One region of the Micromonospora sp. NPDC005194 genome, then DNA from elsewhere that is predicted to be linked to it. Evidence: riboswitches for the same ligand, from Rfam matches in the RefSeq annotation. Region 1 holds a riboswitch; the other holds the start of a gene.
What was found. A riboswitch is a leader RNA that binds a small molecule or an ion and turns the genes downstream of it on or off. The one in region 1 is predicted to bind cobalamin.
Positions count from the first base shown of each region.

Region 2: linked by a shared signal. The riboswitch ahead of ABZU53_RS29345 (ribonucleoside-diphosphate reductase subunit alpha) and the one ahead of cobN (cobaltochelatase subunit CobN) in region 1 are both predicted to bind cobalamin.

Region 1 is NZ_JBEXIA010000009.1:182,546-189,172, reverse strand. Features, by position in the region: gene ABZU53_RS10700 (VWA domain-containing protein) at 1-873, opposite strand, end outside; gene cobN (cobaltochelatase subunit CobN) at 870-4,538, opposite strand; cobalamin riboswitch at 4,821-4,950, opposite strand; gene ABZU53_RS10690 (hypothetical protein) at 5,234-5,569, opposite strand; gene helR (RNA polymerase recycling motor ATPase HelR) at 5,832-6,627, shown strand, end outside.
Region 2 is NZ_JBEXIA010000052.1:11,322-17,948, forward strand. Features, by position in the region: gene ABZU53_RS29335 (family 43 glycosylhydrolase) at 1-7, shown strand, start outside; gene ABZU53_RS29340 (ribonucleotide-diphosphate reductase subunit beta) at 154-1,149, opposite strand; gene ABZU53_RS29345 (ribonucleoside-diphosphate reductase subunit alpha) at 1,188-3,578, opposite strand; cobalamin riboswitch at 3,715-3,935, opposite strand; cobalamin riboswitch at 4,132-4,205, shown strand; gene ABZU53_RS29350 (CbtB domain-containing protein) at 4,264-4,467, shown strand; gene ABZU53_RS29355 (CbtA family protein) at 4,458-5,228, shown strand; gene ABZU53_RS29360 (histidine phosphatase family protein) at 5,225-5,827, shown strand; gene ABZU53_RS29365 (GH92 family glycosyl hydrolase) at 6,153-6,627, opposite strand, start outside.

The sequences.
Region 1 (6,627 bases):
GTGCCAGGCCGCGTGGGCGAGGGCGGTACGGGCGGTGACGATGTCGGCGCGCATCCCGTCCACGTCGAACGCGGCGCACACCTCGGCGATCTGCCGCAGCGCGGCGTCCGGAAGGCGTACCCCGGGAAGCCGGCGGCGGGCGGCGGCCACCTGGGCGGCGATCTGGGCGTCGGCGTCGGCCCAGCGGGCGGCGAAGCCCGCCGGGTCGGCGTCGGCGGCGAGCCGGCGACGCACCACCTCGACCCGGACCTCCGGGTCCCGGCTGGCACCCACCTCGACGGTGAGCCCGAACCGGTCGAGCAGCTGCGGGCGCAGCTCCCCCTCCTCCGGGTTCATGGTGCCGACCAGCAGGAAGCGGGCCGCGTGGCTGACCGAGACGCCCTCGCGCTCGACGTGGCTGCGGCCCATCGCCGCCGCGTCGAGCAGCAGGTCGACGAGGTGGTCGTGCAGCAGGTTGACCTCGTCGACGTAGAGGACGCCCCGGTGCGCGGCGGCGAGCAGGCCCGGTTCGAAGGCGCGTACCCCCGCACCGAGGGCCTTCTCCAGGTCGAGCGAGCCGACGACCCGGTCCTCGGCGGCGCCGACCGGCAACTCCACGAGACGGGCCGGACGGGTCTCGACGGTGGCATCGTCCGGGTGCGGCCCGTCCGGGCAGCCCGGGTCGGGCTCGGCGGGGTCGCAGCCGAAGCGGCAGCCGGCGACCCGGTGGACCGGGGGCAGCAACGCGGCGAGCGCCCGGACGGCGGTGGACTTGGCGGTGCCCTTCTCGCCGCGCACGAGGACCCCGCCGATCGCCGGGGAGACAGCGTTGAGCAGCAGCGCCAACCGCATGTCGGCCATGCCGAGCACCGCGCTGAACGGGTAGGTGATCATGCCCGGTCCTCCAGGTCGCCCTCGCTGGCCAGGTACGTGTCACGGAGTCGGTCCAGGGTGGCCGGCTCGGGTTTGGCCCACAGCCCCCGGTCGGCGGCCTCCAGCAGCCGCTCGGTGATGCCGCGCAGCGCCCACGGGTTGGACTGCTCCAGGAACTCCCGGGTCGTGTCGTCGAAGAGGTACGCGGCGGCCAGGTGCTCGTACATCCAGTCGTCGACCACGCCGGCCGTGGCGTCGTAGCCGAACAGGTAGTCCACGGTGGCCGCCAGCTCGAACGCGCCCTTGTAGCCGTGCCGGCGCATCGCGGCGATCCACTTCGGGTTGACCACCCGGGCCCGGAACACCCGCCGGGTCTCCTCGCCCAACGTGCGGGTGCGCACGTCGTGCGGCATCGCCGAGTCACCCACGTACGCCTGCGGCGACGATCCGGTGAGGTGACGGACCATCGCCACCATCCCGCCGTGGTACTGGAAGTAGTCGTCCGAGTCGACGATGTCGTGCTCGCGGGTGTCCTGGTTCTTCACCGCCACCGCGATCCGCGCGAACGAGCGTTCCATGTCGGCGCGCGCCTCCCGCCCGTCCAGGCCCCGGCCGTACGCGTAGCCGCCCCACACCGCGTACACCTCGGCGAGGTCGGCGTCGCTGCGCCAGGTCCGCGCGTCGATCAGCGGCAGCAGGCCCGCGCCGTACGCTCCGGGCTTGGAGCCGAAGATCCGGGCGGTGGCCCGCCGCTCGTCGCCGTGTTCGGCGAGGTCGGCGGCGACGTGCGCCCGCACGTAGTTCTCCTCGTCCGGCTCGTCCAGCGCGGCGACCCGCCGTACGGCGTCGTCGAGCAGCGCCACGACGTGCGGGAACGCGTCGCGGAAGAAGCCGGAGATGCGCACGGTCACGTCGACGCGGGGCCGGCCCAGCTCGGCGGTCGGCACCACCTCGATGCCGGTGACCCGCCGGGACCGGTCGTCCCACACCGGGCGGCAGCCCAGCAGCGCGAGCACCTCGGCGATGTCGTCGCCCTGGGTGCGCATGGCGCTGGTGCCCCACACGGTCAACCCCACCGAGCGGGGGTACGTGCCGGTGTCGGCGAGGTGCCGGGCCAGCAGCGAGTCCGCGAGGGCCACCCCGACGTCCCAGGCGTTGCGACTGGGGATGGCCTTCGGGTCGACGGAGTAGAAGTTGCGGCCGGTGGGCAGCACGTTGACCAGGCCCCGGGTGGGTGAACCGGACGGTCCGGGCGGCACGAACCGCCCGTCGAGCGCCCCGAGGGTGTGGGTCAGCTCGTCGGTGGTGCGCGCCAGCCGGGGCACCAGTTCGGTGGCCGCGAAGCGCAGCACCGCGACGACGTCCGGGATCGGCTGCCCGGTCACCTCCGCGACCACCGCGTCGACCGCCTCGGCGTCCCAGCCGAGCGTCTCCATCCCGATGACCAACCTCCGGGCGAGCGCCTCGATGAGGTCGACGGCGTCGGCGGCCGTGCCGGCCGGCCCGTCCACCACGTCGGTCAACGCCGTGGGCACCGCCAGTCGTTCGCCCGGTGCCGCCAGCAGTTCCTGCTCGTCGAGGCCGTACGCGGCGGCGAGGGCCTGTCGCAGGCCGGGCAGGGCGTGGTTGCCGCCCCAGATCTGGGGTGCGCGCAGCACCGCGAGGACCAGGTTGACCCGCGGTTCGCCGACGGGCGCGTCGGCGAGGATGTGCAGCCCGTCGCGGATCTGCACGTCCTTGACCTCACAGAGGTACCCGTCGAGGTGCAGCACGAAGTCGTCGAAGTCGTCGGCGTCGGGCATCGCCTCGGCGTGCAGGTCGTGATGCAGCTCGGCGGCGCGCACCAGGTCCCAGATCTGCGCCCGCACGGTCGGCACCTTGGCCGGGTCGAGGGCCTGCACTGTCGCGTACTCGTCGAGCAGTTGCTCCAGCTTGGCCAGGTCGCCGTAGGTCTCGGCGCGGGCCATCGGCGGCACCAGGTGGTCGATCACCACGGCGTGTGCGCGCCGCTTGGCCTGGGTGCCCTCGCCGGGGTCGTTGACGATGAACGGGTAGACCAGCGGCAGGTCACCGAGGACCGCGTCGGGCGCGCAGTCGGCCGCCAGGCCGAGACCCTTGCCGGGCAACCACTCCAAGGTGCCGTGCTTGCCCAGGTGCACCACGGCGTCCGCGCCGAAGCCGCCGTCCGCGACGGGCGCGGCCAGCCAGCGGTACGCGGCCAGGTAGTGGTGGCTCGGCGGCAGGTCCGGGTCGTGGTAGATGGCGATCGGGTTCTCCCCGAAGCCACGCGGCGGCTGGATCAGCAGCACCACGTTGCCGAAGCGCAGCCCGGCGAGCACGAGGTCCCCGCCGTCGGTGTAGAGCTCGCCGGGCGGCTCACCCCAGTGCTCCCGCATCCGCTCACGCAGCTCGGCCGGTACCTGGTCGAACCACCGCCGGTAGGTCTCGCCGGGCACCCGGGCCTCGGCGGCGGCCAACTGCTCCGGGGTGAGCCACTCCACGTCGTGCCCACCGGCGGCGATCAGGGCGTGGATCAGCGCGTCGCCGTCGTCGGGCGGCGGCGCGTCCCCCAGGTGGTAACCCGCCTCGGCCAGTGCGGCGAGCAGCCGGACCGCCGAGACGGGGGTGTCCAGCCCGACGGCGTTGCCGACCCGGGAGTGCTTGGTGGGGTACGAGCTGAGCACGACGGCGACCCGCTTGTCGGCGTTGGGCACGTACCGCAGCCGGGCGTGACGTACCGCGATGCCGGCCACCCGGGCGGCCCGCTCGGGGTCGGCGGCGTAGACCGAGAGGCCGTCCGCGTCGATCCGCTTGAACGAGAACGGCACGGTGACGATCCGTCCGTCGAACTCGGGGATGGCCACCTGCATCGCCGCGTCCAACGGGGACAGCCCGGCGTCGCTGCCGGCCCACTGCTCCCTGGTGCTGGTCAGGCAGAGCGCCTGAATGACGGGCACGTCCAGGGCGGCGAGCGCGCCGACGTCCCACGCGTCCTCGTCGCCGCCCCCGGACGCGTCGGCGGCGACCGCGCCGCCGGCCGCGAGCACGGTGACCAGCAGCGCGTCACAGCGGGCGAACAGCCCGAGCGGGCCCCCGCCCGTGGTCAGGCCCCGCAGCGAGCCACAGAAGATCGGCAGCGGGTTGCCCCCGGCCTCCCGCACGGCCTCGGCCAGGACGTCGACGAAGGCGGTGTTGCCGGCGAGGGCGTGCGCCCGGTAGAAGACGATCCCCACGGTGGGCCGCCGCGGGTCGGTCGGGTGGTCGCCGTGTACGCCGTACGCCGGGGTCGGCGCGGGCGGGGCGAACCCCTCGCCGGTGAGCAGCACCGTGTCGCAGAGGAACCGGGCCAGGTGCCCGAGGTTGTCAGGCCCGCCCTCCACCAGGTACGCCAGCGCCTGGGTGACCACTCCGGACGGCACCGTGGAGATCGCCATCAGCTCCGCGTCGGGCACCGCCTCACCGCCGAGCACGACAGTCGGCACGCCGGTGGCGAGCACCGCGGCGAGGCCGTCCGGCCACGCCTGCCGACCCCCGAGCAGGCGTACGACGGCGAGGTCGACCCCGTCGAGCAGGGCGGGCACCTCGTCGGCCGCCACCCGCGCCGGGTTGGCGAGCCGGTAGTCGGCGTCACTGGCGCGGGCGGCCAGCAGGTCGGTGTCGGCGGTGGAGAGCAGCAGAACGCGCACGGCAGGCTCCGGACGGTAACGTCGGCACGCTCGCGAGAGCGGCCTGGCGACGTGGGATGGGCGCAGGGTTCAGCGGAGGCCGCGATCCGGCCGGCTCAGCGGCCTGCGGCCGGGAGCGACGGGCGGCGCGGTCCGGAACTCAGCGGTGAACGGAGTCGATGCCGATCGCGGCGACGGCACGGCCGCGGTGCGCAGGACGGCAGCAGCCGTCGGTGATGGAGACGCCAAGCGTCATCGGGTCCTCCTCGGGTGTCCACGCCCTGGGGTACGTCCCGACGGCCGAAGTATCCTGGCTTCCGGATCGACGCTCTCCCCCGGCCTTCCAACCGCAGACACACGGCCGTGACTCACGAGGGGGGATCGCTCCCCGGTGACAGTGGCGGGACCGCGTCGGATTCGCACCGACTTCCTTCACTGCCGTCAGGCCGCGAATGCTGCCACACCCCTGCGCTGCGGGTCAACGCTGCTCCGGCCCGACGAACGGGCGTGCGTCACCGAGCCTCAACTGTCGACGCGACAGCGGATCACCCGACCTCGATGCCCCGGATCAATGCCCGACATCCTTTGCTCTGCTTCCCTATACGCAACGGGAATGGGGCGTCACTGGCGCTTATTGGTAAGCAGAGCAAAGGATCGGCGGAGCACTCTGGCTCGCGCCGCTGGCCCGGCGGTGGTGGCTTCTGGGCGGAGGAGTCTCAGCGGGCGTGGCGCTCCGGGTGTGCCCGATTCCACACCCGCATCCGCTCCGGGTAGCCGGTGCGGGCCGCCTCGTACAGCGGCACCGCGTGCTTGCGGGCGATGGCGCCCGCCGCGCGGGGTGTGCCGGTGCGGCGGCGGATCCATTCGCCGTCGTGGGCGATCGCCACCACTGTGGTGTCGGTGGCGGTGGTCTCCGGCTCCAGGTAGAACTCCACTCCCCGCCGGCTGGCGACGAACGACTCCAGCGCGGCGAGATCGTCCCGGGTGGCCTCGCGGTCCAGCTTCGTTGGGGTCGCCTCGGTGCCCCGTGACCGCCGGTTGAACCAGCCCATGCCCAGCCCCTCTCCTCGGACGCCACTCCAGTTCAGCACCGATTCCTGGCAATACGCTGCACGCCAGGTGGGAGAAATCTGACTCGGCGGAGCGCGGACGGAACCGCTGGAGCGGGCGTACCGAACGGAAGCCCTGAAAGCGGGGGGCAACACTCCCCGCCATATCCAACATATACCGCATGGGGGGACTTGCGGCAAGGCCCCAGGTGTACCGCAGAATTGCCCGTCCAAGGCCAGGACCTGCGGAAACGGGAGCCAATACATGCACAACTCGTCGGCGGCGGCCAGCGCGTTCGACCTTCCCGACAACCTCGCCGCCAAGGCCGACCCGGCGCTGATCGACCGTGACGAGCAGCACTTCGCCGTCATCGCGGCGAGCCTGGAGCAGTCGATCGCCGAGCTGTCCGACCGCCTCGACGCCGAGCGCCGGGCACCCGCCGGCAAGGGCCGCCAGGCGGTCGTCCGGGACGAGGAGATCCGCCGGCTGACCGCTCGCCTGCGCGCCCTGCGGCGCTTCGGTCTGGACCTGTGCCTCGGGCGCATCGTCAGCGCGGACGGCCCCGAGCCGGTCTACATCGGACGCTTCGGCCTCACCGACGGCAACGGTCGACGGCTGCTGCTCGACTGGCGCTCCCCGGCGGCCGAGCCGTTCTTCGGGGCGACCCACGCCAACCCGATGGGCCTGGCGAGCCGGCGTCGGTACCGCTGGACGCTCGGCCGGATCAGCGACTACTGGGACGAGGTGTTCACCCCGGACGGGTTCGAGGGGCATGCGGCGCTGGACGACCAGTCCGCGTTTATCGCCAGCCTCGGCGGCAACCGGTCGGCCCGGATGCGCGACGTGCTCGGCACCATCCAGGCCGACCAGGACGCCATCATCCGGGCCGGATCGCGCGGCGCTCTCGTCGTCGACGGCGGTCCGGGCACGGGCAAGACCGTCGTCGCCCTGCACCGCACCGCGTACCTGCTCTACTCCGATCCCCGCCTCGGTCACCGCCGCGGCGGGGTGCTGTTCGTCGGGCCGCACGAGCCCTACCTGGCGTACGTCGCCGACGTCC
Region 2 (6,627 bases), on a different contig from region 1:
CGCCTGAGGGTCACTCCACCCCCAAGAACACCCCCACCCCATCCCCACCTCGCCCGCCGCCGACGTTGATCATGAATTTGGTGCCCCTGACACGCCGATAGGGGAGCAGCAACTTCCTGGTCGACGGGGTGGGGAGGGGGTGGGGTGGGGGTCCTAGAAGTCGTCGTCGAAGGCCACCGTCCCGGTCACTCCCACCTGGTACGCCGACACCCGCCGCTCGAAGAAGTTGGACAGCTCCTGGACGTCCTGCAACTCCATGAAGGCGAACGGGTTGGCGGACCCGTAGTGCGGGGCGATCCCGAGCTGGACGAGACGGCGGTCGGCGACGTGCTGGAGATACTCCCGCATGTCCGCCCGGGTGAGACCGGGCACGCCCTGACCCACCAGGTCCTCGGCGAACTGGACCTCGCACTCGACGGCCTCGGTGAGCATCTGGCGAACCTGGTCGGCGAGATCGTCGTCGAACAGGTCGGGCTCCTCGGCACGCACGGTGTCCACCACGTCGAACGCGAACGCCATGTGCATCGACTCGTCGCGGAAGACCCAGTTGGTGCCGGAGGCCAGGCCGTGCAGCAGGCCGCGGGAGCGCAGGAAGTAGACGTACGCGAACGCGCCGTAGAAGAACAATCCCTCGATGCAGGCGGCGAAGCAGATGAGGTTGAGCAGGAACGCGCGCCGGTCGTCCCGGGTCCGCAGCTCGCGCAACTCCCCCAGCGAGTCGATCCAGCGGAAGCAGAACTCGGCCTTGCGGCGGATCGAGGGGATGTTCTCGATGGCGGCGAAGGCGGCGAACCGCTCGGTCTCGTCGGGCACGTACGTGTCGAGCAGGTTGAGGTAGAACTGGACGTGCACGGCCTCCTCGAACAGCTGCCGCGACAGGTAGAGGCGGCCTTCCGGGCTGTTGACGTGCTGGTACAGGTTGAGCACGAGGTTGTTGGCGACGATCGTGTCGCCGGTGGCGAAGAACGCGACGAGGCGGCTGACCAGGTGCCGCTCGGCCGGCGACAGCCTGTCCAGATCGGCAAGGTCGGCGTGCAGGTCGACCTCCTCGACCGTCCAGGTGTTGCGGATGGCGGCGCGGAACCGGTCGAAGAAGTGCGGGTAGCGCATCGGGCGGAGAGTGAGATCCATCCCGGGGTCGAGCAGCATGTGCGTGGTCCTCGCGTCAGCGGCGGTGTCGGAGACGGTCACTGGCACGCCTCGCACGACTCGGGGTTCTCCAGCGAGCAGGCCAGCGCCTCGGCGTCGCTCGTCGACGGCGTGACGAGGGCGACGGCGGCGGGCGTGACGGTGGCCTGCTGGATGCGCGTGGCGGGACGGGAGCGCAGGTAGTAGGTGGTCTTCAGCCCGGTCTTCCAGGCGTACAGGTACATCGAGGAGAGCTTGCCGATGGTGGGCGAGGCCAGGAACAGGTTCAGCGACTGGGACTGGTCGATGAACGGGGCGCGGGCGGCGGCCAGGTCGATCAGCGCCCGCTGCGGCAGCTCCCACGCGGTGCGGAACAGCTCCCGCACGTCGGCCGGGAGTTCCACGACGTCCTGCACCGACCCCTCCGCGCGCCGGATCGCCGACCGGATCTGCTCGGTCCACAGGCCACGCGCCTTCAGCTCGCGGACCAGGGCCGTGTTGACCTGGAGGAACTCCCCGGACAGGGTCTCGCGCTTGAACAGGTTCGAGACCTGCGGCTCGATGCACTCGTAACACCCGGCGATCGAGGCGATGGTCGCGGTCGGCGCGACCGCCACCAGCAGCGAGTTGCGCAGCCCGTACTCCCCGACCCGCTGGCGCAGCGCGGCCCAGCGCGCGGTCTGCGTACCCTCGACACCCCACAGGTCGGGTTGGAGCTGGCCCCGCGCGGCCCGGGTCTGGGCGTACGCCGGATGGGCGCCGAACTCACGCGCCAGGTCGGCGGAGGTCTCCAGCGCGGTCAGGTACAGCTCCTCGCTGATCCGGGTGGACAGCTTCCGCGCGGCCGGCGAGTCGAACGGCAGCCGCAGTGCGAAGAACACGTCCTGCAGGCCCATCAGCCCGAGCCCGACCGGCCGCCAACGGGGGTTGCTCGCCGCCGCCTGCGATGTCGGGTAGTAGTTGATGTCGATGACCCGGTCGAGGAACGTCACCGCGGTCCGGACCGTGGCGCGCAGTCGCGGCCAGTCGATGCCGCTCCCGGTCAGGTGGGCGGCGACGTTCACCGAGCCGAGGTTGCACACCGCGGTCTCGGCGTCGCTGGACACCTCGATGATCTCGGTGCACAGGTTGGACAGGTGCACCACGTTGCCCGGCTCGGCCGTCTGGTTGCACAGCCGGTTGGCCGCGTCCTTGAAGGTCATCCAGCCGTTGCCGGTCTGGGCCAGGGTGCGCATCATCTTCCCGTACAGCTCCCGCGCCGGCACCTGCCGCACGTAGCGGCCCTGCGCCTCGGCCGCCCGGTACGCGGCGTCGAAGCGCTCCCCCCACAGGTCGGGCAGCTCGGGAACCTCGTCCGGGTCGAACAGCGACCACACCTCGTCGGCCTCGACCCGGCGCATGAACTCGTCCGGGATCCAGTTGGCGAGGTTCAGGTTGTGGGTACGCCGGGCGTCCTCGCCGGTGTTGTCCCGCAGTTGCAGGAACTCCTCGATGTCCGGATGCCACGGCTCCAGGTAGACGCAGGCCGCGCCCTTGCGCCGGCCGCCCTGGTTGACCGCGGCGACGCTCGCGTCGAGCGTACGCAGCCACGGCACGATCCCGTTGGACTGCCCGTTGGTGCCGCGGATCAGCGCGCCCCGGGACCGGACCCGGGAGTACGCGATGCCGATGCCACCGGCGAACTTGGACAGGTTCGCGACCTGGGCGTAGCGCTGGTAGATCGAGTCCAACTCGTCGCGCGGCGAGTCGACGAGGTAGCACGAGGACATCTGCGTGTGCCGGGTGCCGGAGTTGAACAGCGTGGGTGAGCTGGGCAGGTAGGCCAGGCTGGACATCAGCCGGTAGAAGTCGACCGCCTCGTCCGGCGTACGGGACAGGCCGCAGGCCACCCGCAGCAGCCAGTACTGCGGGGTCTCCAGCACCAGCCGGCTGGTGGGGTGGCGCAGCAGGTACCGGTCGTAGACCGTACGCAGCCCGAAGTACTCGAAGCGGCGGTCGCCGTCGGCGTCGACGGCGTCGTCGAGCGTGCTGCCATGCGCGGCGACGAACGCGGCGGTCTCGTCTCCGATCAGCCCCTGCGCGTGGCCGGTTCGGATCGCCGCGCTGAACGAGGTGACGCCCTGTCGGCGTACCTCCCGGTCGATGTGGCTGGCCAGCAGCCGGGCGGCGAGGCGCGAGTACTGCGGCTCCGTACCGATCATGTCGGCAGCGGTCTGGATGGTCAGCCGGTCCAGCTCGGCTGTCGTCGCGCCGTCGTACAGGCCGCTGATCGTGCGGGTCGCCACCCGCAGCGGGTCGACGTCGGGCAGGTCGTCGGCCCAGCGCTCGACCTCGGCGACGAGCCTGCGCACGTCCACCGGCTCGCTGGCGCCGCCGCGTTCGCGGACCTGCCCCGGCGTACGCCGCAGGGCCGTCTCGCCGCCGGCCGCGGCTACCTCGGTAACTGTCACCACTCACTCCTCGCGAGCTTGAGGACCTGATGGCCCTCGGCACGAGGAGACCGACACCGGCGGACGCCACGCCGGCGGCGCGGATCCGAAAGGCGTCGGCCGTCCCACGCGGCCTCGGACCACCGCCCACCCGGATGCGGGTACGCGGCGCGCTGGCAGGTCTTCGGACTCGCGGGCACGACCGGGGTTCACCCGGTCCCCTACTGGCCGTCGCTTCCCAGGCCAGGTGGCGGCCCAGTGCTGATGACGGCTGTCGTTCCCACTCACCGCTGCGGGGCAGTCCCGGAATTCCACCGGGTTCCCTCTTGCCTCGGCCGCCCTGGGATGAGTGGCCGAACCAGCTGCGGTCGACACCATATATAGGGGCGACTGGGTTTGTCACACCCCACATGTCGGGTCCGGGCGTGTCGCGGTCGCCGCTGACGGCCGTCGTCGATCCGTCGGCGACGGCAGACGCGCGAGCATCCGGCGGGGTCGCGTTCGGACACCGCCGTCGGCTTGACCGACCGAACCGGCACCGATACGGTCGACCCACTATCTGCGGCGACGCGAGGGAAGCCGGTGAGAATCCGGCGCGGTCGCGCCACTGTGAGCGGTCCCCGACCCCGGGGCCGCGAGCCAGGACGCTCGGTCGTCCGCAGCCTTGCGATGGGGACGCGTCATCCCCGAGGAGGTTCGTGCACGCATGTCCAGTTCCACGTCCAGCCAGCCGCTGGTGCACCCCGCTGCCCCGACCCGTCTCCTGTGGACGGTCCTGGCCACCGTCGCCGTGCTCACCTTGCTGGCCTATCTCGTCGCCTTCGACCAGGGCGCGGTCTCGCGCAGCGGGACGTACCTGCACGAGCTGATGCACGACGGCCGGCACCTGCTCGGTGTCCCGTGCCACTGAGCGGCACCGGCACCGCACCCACGTTCGTCACGGTTCTCCTGCGCGGGCTGCTCGCCGGCCTGGTGGCCGGCCTGCTCGCCGGAACGTTCGCCTACGTCGTCGGCGAACCCCACGTCGAGGCGGCCATCGCCATCGAGGAGGCGGCGGCACACGCCGAACCCGCCACCGGGGGGCACCAGCACGACGAGGACGCTCTGGTCAGCAGGAACGGCCAGCACGGCGGGCTGTTCCTGGCCACCGCCCTGTTCGGGGCCGCGATGGGTGGCCTGCTGGCCACCGCGTACGTCCTGCTGAACCGGCGGCGGCGCACGGTTGACGACGGGTGGTCCGGCCTGCTGCTGGCCGGCGGCGCGCTGCTCGGCGCGGTGATCGTGCCGTTCCTCAAGTACCCGCCGAACCCGCCGGCCGTCGGCGACCCGGCCACCATCAACCAGCGCACGGTCACCTACCTGCTGCTGGTGGTCCTCGGCCTGGTGGCGGTCTGGTCCGGTTCGCTGGGCTACCGGTCGGTCGGCGAGCAGGCGCCGGTGTGGCTGCGCGCCGCCGCGGCGGTCGGCGGGTTCCTGCTGGTCACCGGCGTGGCCTACGTGGTGCTGCCGTCGTTCCAGGAGGTCCCGGGGGACTTCCCCGCCACGCTGCTGTGGAGCTTCCGGCTCGCCTCCCTCGGCACCCAGGTGGTGCTGTGGACCGGGATCGGCCTGCTCTTCGCCGCCCTGATGCACCGGCAGCGCGCGGTAACCGACGCACGACTGGCCGGGTGAACGCCACCAGCCTGCGGCTGGTCGCCCACGGTCACACCGCCGCCCTGCGGCGGGCCCGGTTCGGCGGGGACGACACACTGGACGAGGGTGGCCGCAGCGCCGCCCTCGCCCTGTCCCCCACCGTGCTGGGCCGGCGGGCGCCGTCGGGCGACACCGACGCCTGCCTGTCCAGCCCCGCGGCGGCGGCCGTCCAGACCGCGTACGCCCTCGGTCTCGCGCCCGCTGTGGAGACGGCGCTGGCCGACTGCGACTACGGCGACTGGACCGGCCGGTCGCTGAAGGAGATCGGCGCCGCGCAGCCCGACGCGCTGCACGAGTGGCTGTCCACCCCGGACGCCGCGCCGCACGGGGGCGAGTCCGTCGCCGCCCTACGCGAGCGCGTCGGCCGCTGGCTGGACCAACAGCGCGGCCTCGGCCGACGGGTCACGGCCGTCACCCACCCGCTCGTGATCCGGGTCGCGGTCGTGCACGCCCTGGGACTACCGCTGGCGACGTACCGGCAATTGGACGTCGAGCCGTTGGCGGTCGTCCGGCTCACCGGCCAGGGCCCACGGTGGCGGCTCCGCCTGAGCGCGCCTCCGGCACCCGCGAGCGGGTGACGACTGTCGACCACGGCCCCTGTAGAGCTGCCCCAGATTCGGGGCGGCATGGAAGCGGTGGGGTCGGGCTGCCGGCAGGCGTACAGACCGGTGAGCGACATACCGCAGAGGTATGAATATGACTCCGAGGTATGTGCCTCACGGGCGACACGGCCTCGCCCGCCGCGCGGGGCGACAAGGCCACGCAAGACCGGCGGCCGCGCGACCCGCGACGCACGACCACGACGCGTGACGCGCGCGAGTCTCGGGGTCGAGATCGGGCGGGCCCAGGACGGGTGTCGGGCGGGCCGTGAAGCACGGCCCGCCCGACTGTGTTGTTCCCGGCTTACTTCGCGCCGGTGACCGTGAACGGTCGGGACACCGCCGTCGCCGACGTGGCGCCGGACAGCGTCACACTGGTCACGCCCGGCTGCGCCGAATCCGGAACGGTGACGGTCGCGCCGGAGACCACGCCGTCGCCGTTCGCGCGTACCGTGCCGACCGCACGACCGTCGCCGACGCTGACCGTGATCGCCTCGTTCGGCGCGAACCCGGAACCGTCGACAGTGATCGACATACCGCGCGGTCCGGACGTCGTGGGCAGCGACACCCGCGGCTGGTAGGCCGGGCCCGCCGGACGCGCGGTCACCTGGACGGTGGCCGTCGCCGGCGTACCCGAGGACGCGCCGGTGGCGCTGACGGCGTACCGGCCCGGGGTCGTGTCCCCCGACGTCGCGACGGAGGCGCGGACCGTGCCCGTCGCGGACGCCGAGACCGTCACGCTCCGCGTCGTGCCGGCGGCCAGAACCACCGTCACCCGC